Regions from separate parts of the Cellvibrio chitinivorans genome, predicted to be linked through region 1. Evidence: predicted binding sites of a transcription regulator. Region 1 holds the regulator's gene; the other holds the start of a gene.

What was found. The regulator LexA, encoded in region 1, represses DNA repair genes until DNA is damaged. The targets are predictions, from matches to a motif close to ACTGTNTNTANANACAGT.
Positions count from the first base shown of each region.
Region 2: a site for LexA is predicted at 4,584-4,601, ahead of SPL68_RS16860 (DNA polymerase II). Genes of this name have one in related genera too.

Region 1 covers NZ_JAYKKN010000002.1:555,963-562,207, forward strand. The annotation lists gene acnB (bifunctional aconitate hydratase 2/2-methylisocitrate dehydratase) at 1-81, shown strand, start outside; gene SPL68_RS09085 (sigma-54-dependent transcriptional regulator) at 156-1,613, opposite strand; gene fliS (flagellar export chaperone FliS) at 1,902-2,288, opposite strand; gene SPL68_RS09095 (hypothetical protein) at 2,395-2,673, opposite strand; gene fliS (flagellar export chaperone FliS) at 2,684-3,070, opposite strand; gene lexA (transcriptional repressor LexA) at 3,321-3,923, shown strand; gene SPL68_RS09110 (cell division inhibitor SulA) at 3,916-4,326, shown strand; gene SPL68_RS09115 (hypothetical protein) at 4,550-4,816, opposite strand; gene SPL68_RS09120 (hypothetical protein) at 4,879-6,245, opposite strand, start outside.
Region 2 covers NZ_JAYKKN010000008.1:43,500-49,744, forward strand. The annotation lists gene SPL68_RS16845 (hypothetical protein) at 1-512, opposite strand, end outside; gene SPL68_RS16850 (lytic transglycosylase domain-containing protein) at 765-1,547, opposite strand; gene SPL68_RS16855 (SMI1/KNR4 family protein) at 1,691-2,092, opposite strand; gene SPL68_RS16860 (DNA polymerase II) at 2,166-4,568, opposite strand; gene SPL68_RS16865 (MFS transporter) at 4,702-5,925, shown strand; gene SPL68_RS16870 (DUF2200 domain-containing protein) at 5,937-6,245, opposite strand, start outside.

The sequences.
Region 1 (6,245 bases):
AATGAAATTGAGAGTTACCAAAACGCTGCCAATGAAGGCAAGCGTATTGCGGCGGTAGAAATTCAAACTGTCGCTGTATAAATAAGGCTAAAACCTGAAACAAAAAACCCGCTGCGAAGCGGGTTTTTTGTTTGTGTTATTTCAAGTTAACTTTATTAGCGCTGCATATCGTATTTGCGCATTTTTTCCACCAAGGTAGTGCGCCGCACACATAATTTATCCGCTGCACGCGCCACAACACCACCGCAGTCATTCAGTGCCTGTTGAATCAAACTCATTTCCAAATTAGTTATATATTCGCGCAAATCAATTCCCTGCTCAGGTAGTAACGGAGTGTCATTCATATTTACGTAACTTGCACCACCCGCCACAGTAACTTCACCATTTATCGATGCAGGTAAAAAATCTTCATCAGTTACATCGACATGGCGATATTTTGCGGGCAAATCCTGAACACCAATGACACCAAAGGGATGCATGATCGCCATGCGCTCCACCAAGTTAGCCAGTTCGCGCACATTTCCACTCCACTCATGCTGGCAGAGCGACATAATGGCAGCTGAGTTAAAACGTATTGAGCCGCGCTGCTCACTCTCCATGCGCGATACCAACTCATTAATCAACAATGGAATATCTTCCGAGCGATCCTTTAATGATGGCAATTCGATTGGAAATACATTGAGGCGATAAAACAAATCTTCCCGAAAAGTATTACCAAGAATCATCTGATCCAGATTTCGATGCGTTGCCGCAATAATACGCACATCAACCGGCTGGGTTTTATTGCTACCGACACGCTCAAAACAGCGCTCTTGCAAAACACGCAAAATTTTCACCTGCATGTTCAACGGCATATCGCCAATTTCATCTAAAAATAAGGTGCCACCTTCAGCCAATTCAAACCGCCCAGCGCGCGAATTGATCGCGCCGGTAAATGCACCTTTTTCATGGCCAAATAATTCGCTTTCCAACAGTTCAGCCGGAATTGCGCCGCAATTTACTGGCACAAATGGCTTATCGCGACGCGGAGAGTTGTAGTGAAGGTTACGCGCAACCACCTCTTTGCCGGTACCTGATTCACCGGTAATCAGCACAGAAACATCTTTATCGGCCACCTGCGCCATCATCTCGCGCACATTTTGAATTTCACGGCTGGTTCCTACAAGACTGCGAAATAAATGCACAGGGCGACGCTGAGGCTGACGCTTGCTGGTTGATTGCGCTTCACGATACAACTGGGCGCGATGCAGAGTATCAACCAACTTGTTATAGGTAGGAGGAATCGAGAGAGTTGCTATGATCATGAAGCGATAAAAATCATCTAACCCCTCATAAATATTGGGATGCTCATCGCCAACTAAAATGATAGCGAGCTCATCGCTCCAAGAGCGAATTTCTTTTAAGAGATGAGCGAGGGATTTATTGCTGTCACGATAATCCCCCAGAAAAATAGCAACATAATCTTCACCGCCATTCTCTTCAGCAACAGCTGATTGCCATGTGTCACTCGCTGTCGCGCATGTGGTTTCACTGAGAAAATCGAGCAGAATTTTTAAATCGTGTCGACGTGACGGATTATCGTCGATAACTAAAACTTTATTGTTGCGCCACATACCCCAAGACCTTTATTTATTCACGCCAACATATTAAAAACACTTAAAAAACGCGTGTTTTAATTGGCAAGCCGACTTATTGGAGTAAGTAATAGACGAGACTGTGATCTTAGTCAAATTTATGACGAAATGATTTTGGCGTTTTGATAAGACTTAGCCAGATAGCACAAACTATCGCCAAATTATTGCCTGTTTTTAGAATTATTTCTAAGCAAGAAGCCAAGCTAAATTACAATACTGCTGACTGAAAAACATCCAATTTTTATTTCGCAAATTGTAAAGCTGAACTCAAGGCGCAATATCATCCCAGCCTGATTTTATTGTTTTCAGCAACTGAATGGCTTCATTTACTTTTTCAGCGCTGTTTTCTTTTGATGCCTCAAGCAATTTCAAATTAACGTATTCATATACCTGATCAAGACGCTCCGATAATTCGCCCGCGCTCATATCTAACGAACTGCGCAAACCGCCTACAATCCCTATAGCTTTACCTAGCAATTCACCTTTTGCAGCCACATCACCGCGCTCAATAGCACCCTGAGCGGCCGCCAAGCGCCCTAAGGCACCCTCAAATAATAATTGGATTAATCGGTGGGGCGAGGCGTTATTAATTTCTGACTCAATTCCCAACTGGCGATATTGTTTGAGTGCTTCTTGCGGATTGTAATTAGACACGTCTGTCCCCTGCTAGCGGTTAGATTTTCTAAGGCTAGCAGGGCTAAGTCGTTTTGGCGAGTTTTGCTATAAGTAAGCTGTTTTAAAAACCTAACGTGCTAGACCATCAGGTCGCATGCAGTAGAGTTACTTCGCGCTGACATTGTGCAATCAACCCGGCATACACTCCCTTCAACTCATTCAGAGCACATACCAATGTAGATTTGTCATTGCGATTTGCAGCAACCACTCTATCGATCAGCAAAGCACAAATTCGATCCAAATGGCGGATTTTTTCCCAGTCCTCAACTTGCAATGCGTTAGTCAGCTCCTGTTGCAGACCACGCATTGCCATAATGCCAGCCGCTCCCACATATTCAGGTGCTGAAACCAAGTGAATTGCCATATGAACCTCGTTACACCTGATTTCCGATTGCATCCCATGCTGTTTTAATCTCACCCAGCAGGCGACCGCACTCATCCAGATACTCACTGTTATTTTCATAATTCGCCTGACTCAAACGGCGAATCACATAATCGTACAAACCATCCAAATTGGCTGCCAAAGAACCACCTTCGCGATCATTCAAGCTGCCCTGTAAACCGGCAACTATCGCTACCGCTTTGCTAATCAACTCGCCTTTACGTGCAATTTGGTTTTGCGCCATAGCGCCTTTTGCCTGAGCAATACGCTCCAGAGCTCCCTCAAATAACATCTGAATCAAGCGATGAGGCGAAGCAGCTTCAACACCTGACTGTACTTTTACACTGGAATAATGCTGCACGGCAGAATAGGCATTCATAAATCACCACAGATTTTTTTGAGTTTTGGCAAACCACTATAAGTAGCAGTCAAGATTAGTTATCCGACCCTATAGCTAACGGCACCAACCAAAAAACCTTTAGCTAAAAACAGCGAATATCACAAAGTATCTTCACAACCTCGGAACTTATAAAAGTGCGAAATAAGAACAGATTGAAAAACTATTGCACACATCAGATTACTGTATATAATCACAACCACTGTACAAACAAACAGATTCAGGAGTACACATGTCTGACTTAACACCGCGCCAGGAACAGGTACTACAACTCATTCGTCAATATGCAGATGAAACGGGCTACCCACCGACACGCGCTGAAATCGCACGTATTCTGGGGTTTAAGTCAGCCAATGCCGCTGAAGAACACATCAAGGCATTGGCACGCAAAGGCGCTATTGAAATTATTCCCGGTGCTTCAAGGGGTATAAGATTGCCGGAAGTGCATACAGGTATTCCGGTTATAGGGCGCGTTGCTGCTGGCAATCCGATTCTTGCGCAGGAGCACATTGAGGACTATTGCAACATTCCTCAAAGCTTTTTTTCACCCAGTGCTGACTATTTTCTGCGTGTGCATGGCATGAGCATGAAGGATGCAGGGATTTTGGACGGCGATCTCTTAGCTGTCCATAAAACCGACCAAGTCCGCAACGGGCAAATTGTCGTTGCGCGAATTGGCGAGGAAGTAACCGTGAAGCGTTTCAAGCGCAGCGGCAACAAAGCACAGGTTGAATTGTGGCCTGAAAACCCTGATTTCGAGGTTATCCTCGTTGATATGCGCGATCAGGAATTCAGTATTGAAGGTTTAAGCGTAGGAGTAATTCGTCGTGACTAATATCGCCCATGCAATACCGTTATCTGCAAAAACACATTCACAACCCGCAAGTGGCGTAACCGAGCTGGTACTAACCAGTGATTCACCAGAGCAACTTGCACTACTGCTACCAATGATTGCCTTCCTAAGTAATGTCAGCAGTGACCGTTGGATCACGTGGATTGCACCACATAATATCAATCGTGAACTATTGGAATCCTATGGTGTGAATACTCGTTATATTCGTGTCATTCACTGTCAGGACCCACAAACACTCTTGTGGATTACTTGGGAAGCTCTGTCAGCCGGCAACAGTCACACAGTTATCTCGAGCCCGGGAAAACTGACCGACAAAGAATTAGCCCAGCTGGAATTGGCTGCAAAAAATGGCTCAAGCCAAGGGCTGTTACTTAGAGTGCGATAAGGTTTTTGTAAGAAGTAAGCCTTTCAGTGGAAACACATCAAGTCTTCTTAATTGATGAACTGCTTTTCAGAAGATCGCTATTTAAAATGTTTTTATTTGAAGTGCTGCTAGCTTGAAAAATTGTCACTTGATGTACAGCGCTTGAAGTTATGCAGGGATGCGAATACATCAGGGAAAATAAAAATCACATAGATTTGAAGCTCAAACTCCGCGTAGCCGTGCCCTAGTGCAACATCAACTTTTCTGTATCATCTACACCATCAATCAACTCATCTAACATGGCCTCAGCCTGCTGATCAGCAATATCTCCCGCCGCCTCCATACCAGCTTCGATCATTGCTTTGGCAACCGCAAACTTCTCCTCCCCCAAAAAGGCCATAGACTCTTCTGAAAAACGGATAGTCACTAGCGGTTCATTTTTTTCATCGTCTGCACGCGCCAAGGCGACATCACCATTTAGTAACTCAATGATTTCGTAGAAAGACGACATAACTACCTCAGAACCTCTGCGCAAAAAAGACGCGCATTCTAACACCCAAATAGACTCAAAGCCTATTTAGGTGACGATTTGGGCGTTGCTAGCAAGAACAGACTGGGCTTTCGGCTGGATATAAACCACCCTGCCCCTGATTTAGGCATCAGTATCGCCTGCCCTGAATTAACCTCTTGCTGGCTCCCTAATTGACCTATAACCAGCTCCCCATCAAGCGTCATCAACACAGAGTAAACACCACTATCCTCATGATAATTACCATCCAGCCAAACGCGCTTTACCTCGAAATCATCAAAATTAACAATTCGCTCAATCCGATAATCCAGTGTTTCCACTAAAATCTCTGGCGTTGGTAGCTGGGTAAAGTTCATATCAGCCAATTTAAGAGCTTCTTCCGTATCCCAATGAGACTGAGTCAGCACCTTTTGGCCGAAACTGAGAATCTTGCGTTCATAAACCGGGGTCTGAAACTCAACCACCCTAACTCCATGCTGCAATGCGTGAGGCACAAGCTTAGGAACAGTTACAACATCGCCAAGCCTCAATGGGTAATGCTCCACAAAACTATTCATAACTTGACGCAGTTGCTGTTCTTGCTCAATTAAACCTTTCGTATCAACTGATTGTGATAACTCATTAATCCAGATCATTAAGTCCGAACTGGATGCCGGTTCGCTGAGATCCAGCCCAACATCACGCTTTTTTTCATCTAATAGAGTGTCAATCAGACGCCTAACACGCTCATAGGATTGGACAGCCTGCAAATAAGCGCGCTTGAACGCATCATCATTTTTATATTGCGCACGAGCTTGCGTTGAAAACCCCAATTGAATAGCACCTACCCCATCTCGCCATGCAGATTGATTTAGGTGAGTGACGACATAAACCTCTTGTTTTTTCTGATGAAGCTCAAAATAAAGGTCGCCATAAACCTCTTCAGCAACAGGGTCCAACACTTTTAACAATACTGGAGGTGAATCTTGACCCAAGCCAATCTGACCAGACATTACATCCAACAACCAAGGCAAAGGAATAATCCCATTTGTACAAACAACACCAGCCTGACCCCGAGCCTCAATACCGGTATACCAGATTTCCTGCCCCCAAGGTTTTGGGACATGTACAGGTGAAAGCACCCAAGGATCAGACATTACCAACCATGGCAATAAGTTTGTTTTAACAAAGCTGTGGAGTGTCTCATCATCTGATGCCAGATGGGGTAGCTGCTGAATTTTTGCCCAGCGTTCAGAAGTAAAAGGAAAAATGCTGCCTTCGATATGCAATTGATTAGATTTATTTTTGCGAATTATTAGTAATGCCACCAGCTCTGTAGCTGATTGTTGCGGTAGATAATACTGGTTATGAGTAAATTGAATTGCCAGATGTTGTGTTTGGAAAATGCCATCAGCAGAGTTGCCTAATCGTT
Region 2 (6,245 bases), on a different contig from region 1:
TCCGCCGTATGCACAACGCCGACAGCCTGAAAGCGCATAGATTCCTGCTCCTGATAGCGCTCATGGCGTTGATAAATCAACCCGGGGCCAGCACTGCGAACGACCGTCAGTTGTGCGGCAGCCTGCGCCACGGCCGACGATGGAGGCGCAGTATCCACTGACAAGCTTTCCACCTTGGAGCCCTGTTTTGCACGCAAATCGCCAACACTGGTCACTCTCAACTCCGCTCCGGTGATGGCCTTATACATAGATTCGATAATGATTTTGTTCAGTCGGGTGCGCGAATCCATAGAGCCCGTCAAATCGAGCGTCTCGCTAATCCTGTACATCGCCAAGAGCGAGCCCGCTTGCGAGAGATCAACCTCAGGCTCAGGTGGCAATATCACCTCCGCCCTCGTGGGTTCAAGCATCACGGGTTGGTCGCGCCAAAACTCCAACTGTTCGGTCACATGTAGCTCTTCGCGATAATCCCGCTGTGCAGCCATACCAATTTGGGCATTGGAAATAATCATAAAGCCATCCGCTATTGTGAAGATCCATAGAAACCGCACGCGCAATAACAGCGAAAAATGCGGGTTAGCCTCTATAGCGGCAAAAATGCTGTTTTTTTGAGCTTTATTTGGCGCCAAAATTAGAATTAATAGCTATGAGCAGTCCATCAAACTGGTGGTTTTGAGTGGCGAGATAGGGAATGGAAACAATATAAGGAAGGTATGGGAAAGCAAAAGAAGTAAAAGCGAGGGACGTAAAAGCGGAGAAATGCCTTAATTGCGCGCCAGCACCATTTGGTTTTTATAGCGCTGATGCAGGATGTTCACACGGAAAACGTAGGTCTTGGTTTCTTCAAACGGAGGGACGCCGCGATACTTTTCTACCGCTCCCGGCCCGGCGTTGTAAGCGGCTGTTGCCATAGTGATGCTGCCATCAAATCGCTTAAGTAAATACGCAAGGTATTTAACCCCACCCTCAATGTTCTGCGCCGCATTGCTGGTATCACTCACCCCCATATCGCTGGCGGTTCCCGGCATCAGCTGCATCAACCCCATCGCCCCTTTGCGTGAACGCGCCAGCGGGTTGAAGTTGGATTCAGCATGAATCACCGCGCGTACCAGTGCTGGGTCAACACCATGCCGCTGCGCCGCTTGAGTGATTAGATAGGTGAACTCGGTCATATAGAGCTTTACGCCACGCCAATCTACTCGCGACAAGGGATTACAAGCGAAACAAGAGGTGTAGACGATAACTTCGTAAGCCGCCTTTTTCGGTTGGCGATCAGAAAAGGTCACTGCGCCATCTTTCTGATACTTAAAGAACTTGAAGGGTTGTTTACTGGCCGCCGCTTCAGCCGCTAATCGCTCCTGCTCACGGCGCGCCTTTTCTTCGGCAGCGGTTTTTTCAGCCACACGGCGCACATGCGCCTCAAAATCCTCAAGGCTGGATTCCTGCGCCGAAGTTTCAGTCGCGGGTTGCATATTTCCTTCAGCCCATAGCGGAACGCTGGCAAAAGCCAGTAACGAAAGCGCTAGAAATGGGATGATTTTATGCACAGCAACCACGATTTATTTGTTCAAAAATGGAAACAGGGAGATTTAGTGTAGCCCAGCTTTGTGAAAAGCTCTGTCACCAAAATCCATTTTCGTGACCTTATACAACTTATCGAAATAGCGGCCGCAAAGATTCGCTATAAGGCTCAGGACTCAAGCCAGACATCCCGCACCCATTGCCAGACGGACGCCCAGGTTTCATCGGCCAGATCACCATCGCGCCAATAAACCACCTCTCCGTCCGGCTCTACGCAGTAGTAACTGCCGTTCACTTCGCAGATAGGCAACAAATGGCGCGGCACGCCCATCGCCCAAGCGGTGGCGGTAACTTCGGGTAAATAGGTGTGAGAGTTAGGATCGGCAGCGGTTACCGGCTCGATAGTGCCGTAGACCACATCGCTGGCTTCCAGCAGAAAGGTGCGTACATCGCGCGGGATGGGCAGAAGAATCTCTTCTTCAATCTCGACCAGTGTGTCTTCATCGGGCAAATCCAGCGGCACTGGCACTGGTTCGTTGTGATCGCGCAGGAGTTCGAGTATTTCTTCCATCGTAATGCCTGTTAGTGATGACGGGAGGCGGAATATAGCCCGAAGCCCTTATCCATAACAAGCGATGCACACATCAGCCAAACAGGGATAACTGGTTCTCCACCAATTGCTCCAGCGACTCATCCATAAAATGCAAAATACTGTCGGCCACTGGCGATAGCTGCTTATTAATATAGTGCTGATAATCAATCGGGCTCTGCAGCCAATTCATATGCACCTCGTAAGAACCAACAGGCTCGGGGCCATTGGTAGTGATGAGATAACTAATCCAGTCGCCGCGCCTTAGGGTTTCGCCAGTCAGCTGCACATATTTGCGCGCAGCCTGCACATGGGGCGGCACATTTTTTTGATATTCATGTAGATGGCGACGCAACCGCTTGCGATAAATTAATTCCAAGTCCCGCTTACCGGCGAGCACTTCATCATTAGTGGTGCGCACAAAATCCAGATAGTCTTCGCCATCAAAAATTTTGCGATAGAGCGCGAGCTGAAAATCCTTGGCCAGTTGCGTCCAATCGGTGCGCACATTCTCCAAACCTTTAAACACCATTTCGCGCTGGCCATTTTGTTCGATCAATCCGGCGTAGCGTTTCTTCGTACCTAATTCAGAGCCGCGCATGGTCGGCATTAAAAAGCGCAGGTAGTGAGTTTCGTACTGAATCTCCAATGCGCTTTTGATATTAAATTCGTCGCGCAAGCTTGTTTGCCACCAGCTATTTAATTCTTTTGCCAAACGCGCGCCGATTTTATTGCACAGTGCCGCATCTTTTGGCGGCTTGCCCACGCAATTATTTTCCAGCCAGACAAAGAGCGAATCTGTATCGCCATAAATAACCGCATAACCCTGCTGCTCAATCCACTCGCGGCTGCGCTGGATAATTTCATGGCCGCGCAGGGTGATGGAACTGCATACACGTGGATCAAAAAAGCGGCATCCAGTTGAACCGAGCACACCGTAAAACGAATTCATAATGATTTTGATGGCGTGGGAGAGCGGTGCATTTTTATGTTGCTTGGCGCGGTCGCGCGCAGCCGATAACTGCTCAATCACCTGCGGTAATATATGTCCATCGCGCGCAAAATAAGCATCATTAAAGCCTTCTACGCGCAGGGCTTCATCCATGTGATTATGTTGCGCCAACCAATAGGCGCAGGGGTCGATTAAAAAAGTGCGGATGATACTCGGGTACAGACTTTTAAAATCAAGCACTAACACATTGTCGTAAATTCCCGGGCGCGAGTTCATTACATAACCGCCAGGGCTGATCACATCCGATTCCAACTCACCCAAATTCGGTGCGACATAACCACGCCTGTGCAAGCGCGGCAAATACAAATATTCAAACGCAGCAACCGAGCCGCCGATGCGATCCAACAGCAAACCGGTTAATTGGCTGCGCTCCATCGCAAACGCGAGCAACTCCTGCTGCACAAAAATATTCCACACCAGTTCGCAGTCGCGCAGATTGTATTCGGCCAGCGCTTGCTTATCGGTTTTGAACAATTGGGTAATATCATCGCCGCGATCTTTCCCTGCAATAAGTTTTCCTTCGCCCAATAATTCCTGTGCGATATTTTGTAGCGAATAACTTTCATAGCGATAATTCGCCGCTTTTAATAATTCGATACCATCCAGTGCAACCCGTCCGGGAATTACGACAAAACTGCGCCCGCCATCGCCTTCTTCATGGCGCCAGTGAATGGATTGATTAGCGCGCCCCAATTGCAATTCTATTTTTAAGCGCTGGCAGATATTTTCCAGCACCAGCAAATCAAATTGCACCAGATTCCAACCGATCAAAATATCCGGGTCAATAGACTGCACAAAATCAAAAAAAGCCAGAAGGCACGTTTTTTCATCGGCGCAATACACTAACCAATCAGACTGATTGCTACCGCCCTCGCCCACCATAAATACTTTTTTATCGGCATCCCCCCAAACACCAATCGAATAAAGTTGTTTGGCATCCATCGAGGTTTCAATATCGAGCGAAAGCATGCGCAGCTCAGGTCGCCAATGGCTTTGTGTTTCAGCTAAAGGCGCAAGGCGCGGATTTATTAACGGCTGGGCGGGATGAGAAATATTGTCTGCAGGAATATCAAATTGCGCGGCAGCAGTAATAAACCGCTCCATTAAATAACGTTCAGGCGGGCGAATATCGCTCTCCCAACAATCAATGCCATGTTGCCGGAAAATATCCTGCGCATCGCGTGCACTGCGTTGGCTGTGAAAATAGAGCGCGTTTACGGATTTATTCAGAAAGGTTTTTAATTCAACTTCGGCCATGCGCCAGCGACGCAAGTGTTTGATAAGCGTTTGAATCTGCGCTGCATCCTCGCGCAGCACAAAAAACACCATTTCCTGCTGCGTGATTTGCGTCCAACAACTGCCCTGCTCCGTCGCCCACCATAAATCAAGCACAATCCCCTCGCGGGTATCGCGCCACTGGCGGGTTAATAAAAAGGCATTGGTCATGGCGAGGCGACAACATCTGGTTAAGTAACCAGTATTATCCCGCGTAAAACACGCTGGATGCAATCACTCTAAAGGCCAGGTATATAATCTATACCTCTTAAGAATCTGACTATTAACTTTTGATCACTCACGAATGAACAAGACTCAAACAAACCCCCGCAATCACAATCACACCCCATCGGATTTTGAACTTAGCGAAAAAGATCAGCGCAATAATATTTGGCGGCTCACACTCGCCCAAGCTTTGGCTGGGGCAAATGCCGTGGTGGTTTATGCAACCGGCGCGATTGTCGGGAGCATGTTGGCGCCATCGGCAGTCTTGGCCACCTTGCCGATTTCCATTTTTGTTGTGGGTATGGCGCTATGTATTTTGCCTGCGGGTGTTATCTCTGAACGCTTTGGTCGTCGCACTACATTTTTAGTGGGAACTAGCGCTGGTGTTTTGGTTGGGTTGCTCTCTATGCTCGCCATGATTAACGCATCATTTTGGTTATTTTGTTTTGCGATGCTATTTGGCGGCACCTACGCGGCAGTGGTTTTATCGTTTCGTTTTGCCGCGACCGATGGCGTGCCCGCTGCGCGTAAACCGCAAGCGCTGTCGCTGGTGATGGCTGGCGGTGTCGCCGCTGGCATTGTGGGGCCGCAATTAGTCACTCACACAATGGAGCTGTGGCCAGCGCATTTATACGCAGCAACTTTTTTAATTCAAGCATTGGTTGCTGCGATTTCCGCTGTAATTTTATTTGGTGTGCGCCTGCCAAAACCCTCCCGTACAGATGTTTCTGGCGGGCGCCCGCTCGCCACTATTATCAAACAACCTGCATTTATTGCAGCGGCGGCCTGCGGCGCTATCTCTTACATGCTGATGAATTTTTTAATGACCGCCGCACCTCTGGCGATGCATATGCACGGCCACTCCCACGCCAGTGCCAATTTAGGTTTGCAGTGGCATGTGATCGCAATGTACGCCCCAAGCTTTTTCACCGGAAAACTCATCAGCCGTTTTGGTGCGATAAAAATAGCTGTATCGGGTTTGCTGTTAACCGCCATATCTACCGTCATTGGGCTTGGCGGTGTAGACGTAGCCCACTTTTGGTGGATGCTTATTTTATTAGGTGTAGGTTGGAACTTTGGTTTTCTCGGCGCTTCGGCCTGGGTGCTGGAATGCCACACACCAGAAGAAAAAAATCGCGTGCAATCATTAAATGATTTTATTGTGTTCGGCCTAATGGCCATCGGCTCATTTTCCTCAGGCGCGATTCTTGGTGTATACGGCTGGAGTGTTGTGCTGTGGGTTTCCTTTGTACCACTGGCGCTAACCGCTGTGGCATTTGGACTATTGCGAGGGAGAAAATAAATCAGAAATGTTTAACTGCGCAGAATTTTTTCCATCGCCTTGCCTTTAGCAAGCTCATCAATCAGTTTGTCTAAATAACGGATTTTCTGCATAAGCGGGTCGTCAACCTCCTCCACCCGCACACCGCAGACAACACCTTTTATCAGTGCAGCATTGGCGTTAAATGTCGGTGCTTGCGCAAAAAACTCTTCAAATGTTTTCTCCTGCACAATCTGCTCTTGCAAACCCGCATGATCGTAACCCGTCAACCAACAAATAATTTGATCAACCTCATCCTGAGTGCGATTTTTCCGCTCAGCCTTATTCACATAAAGCGGATA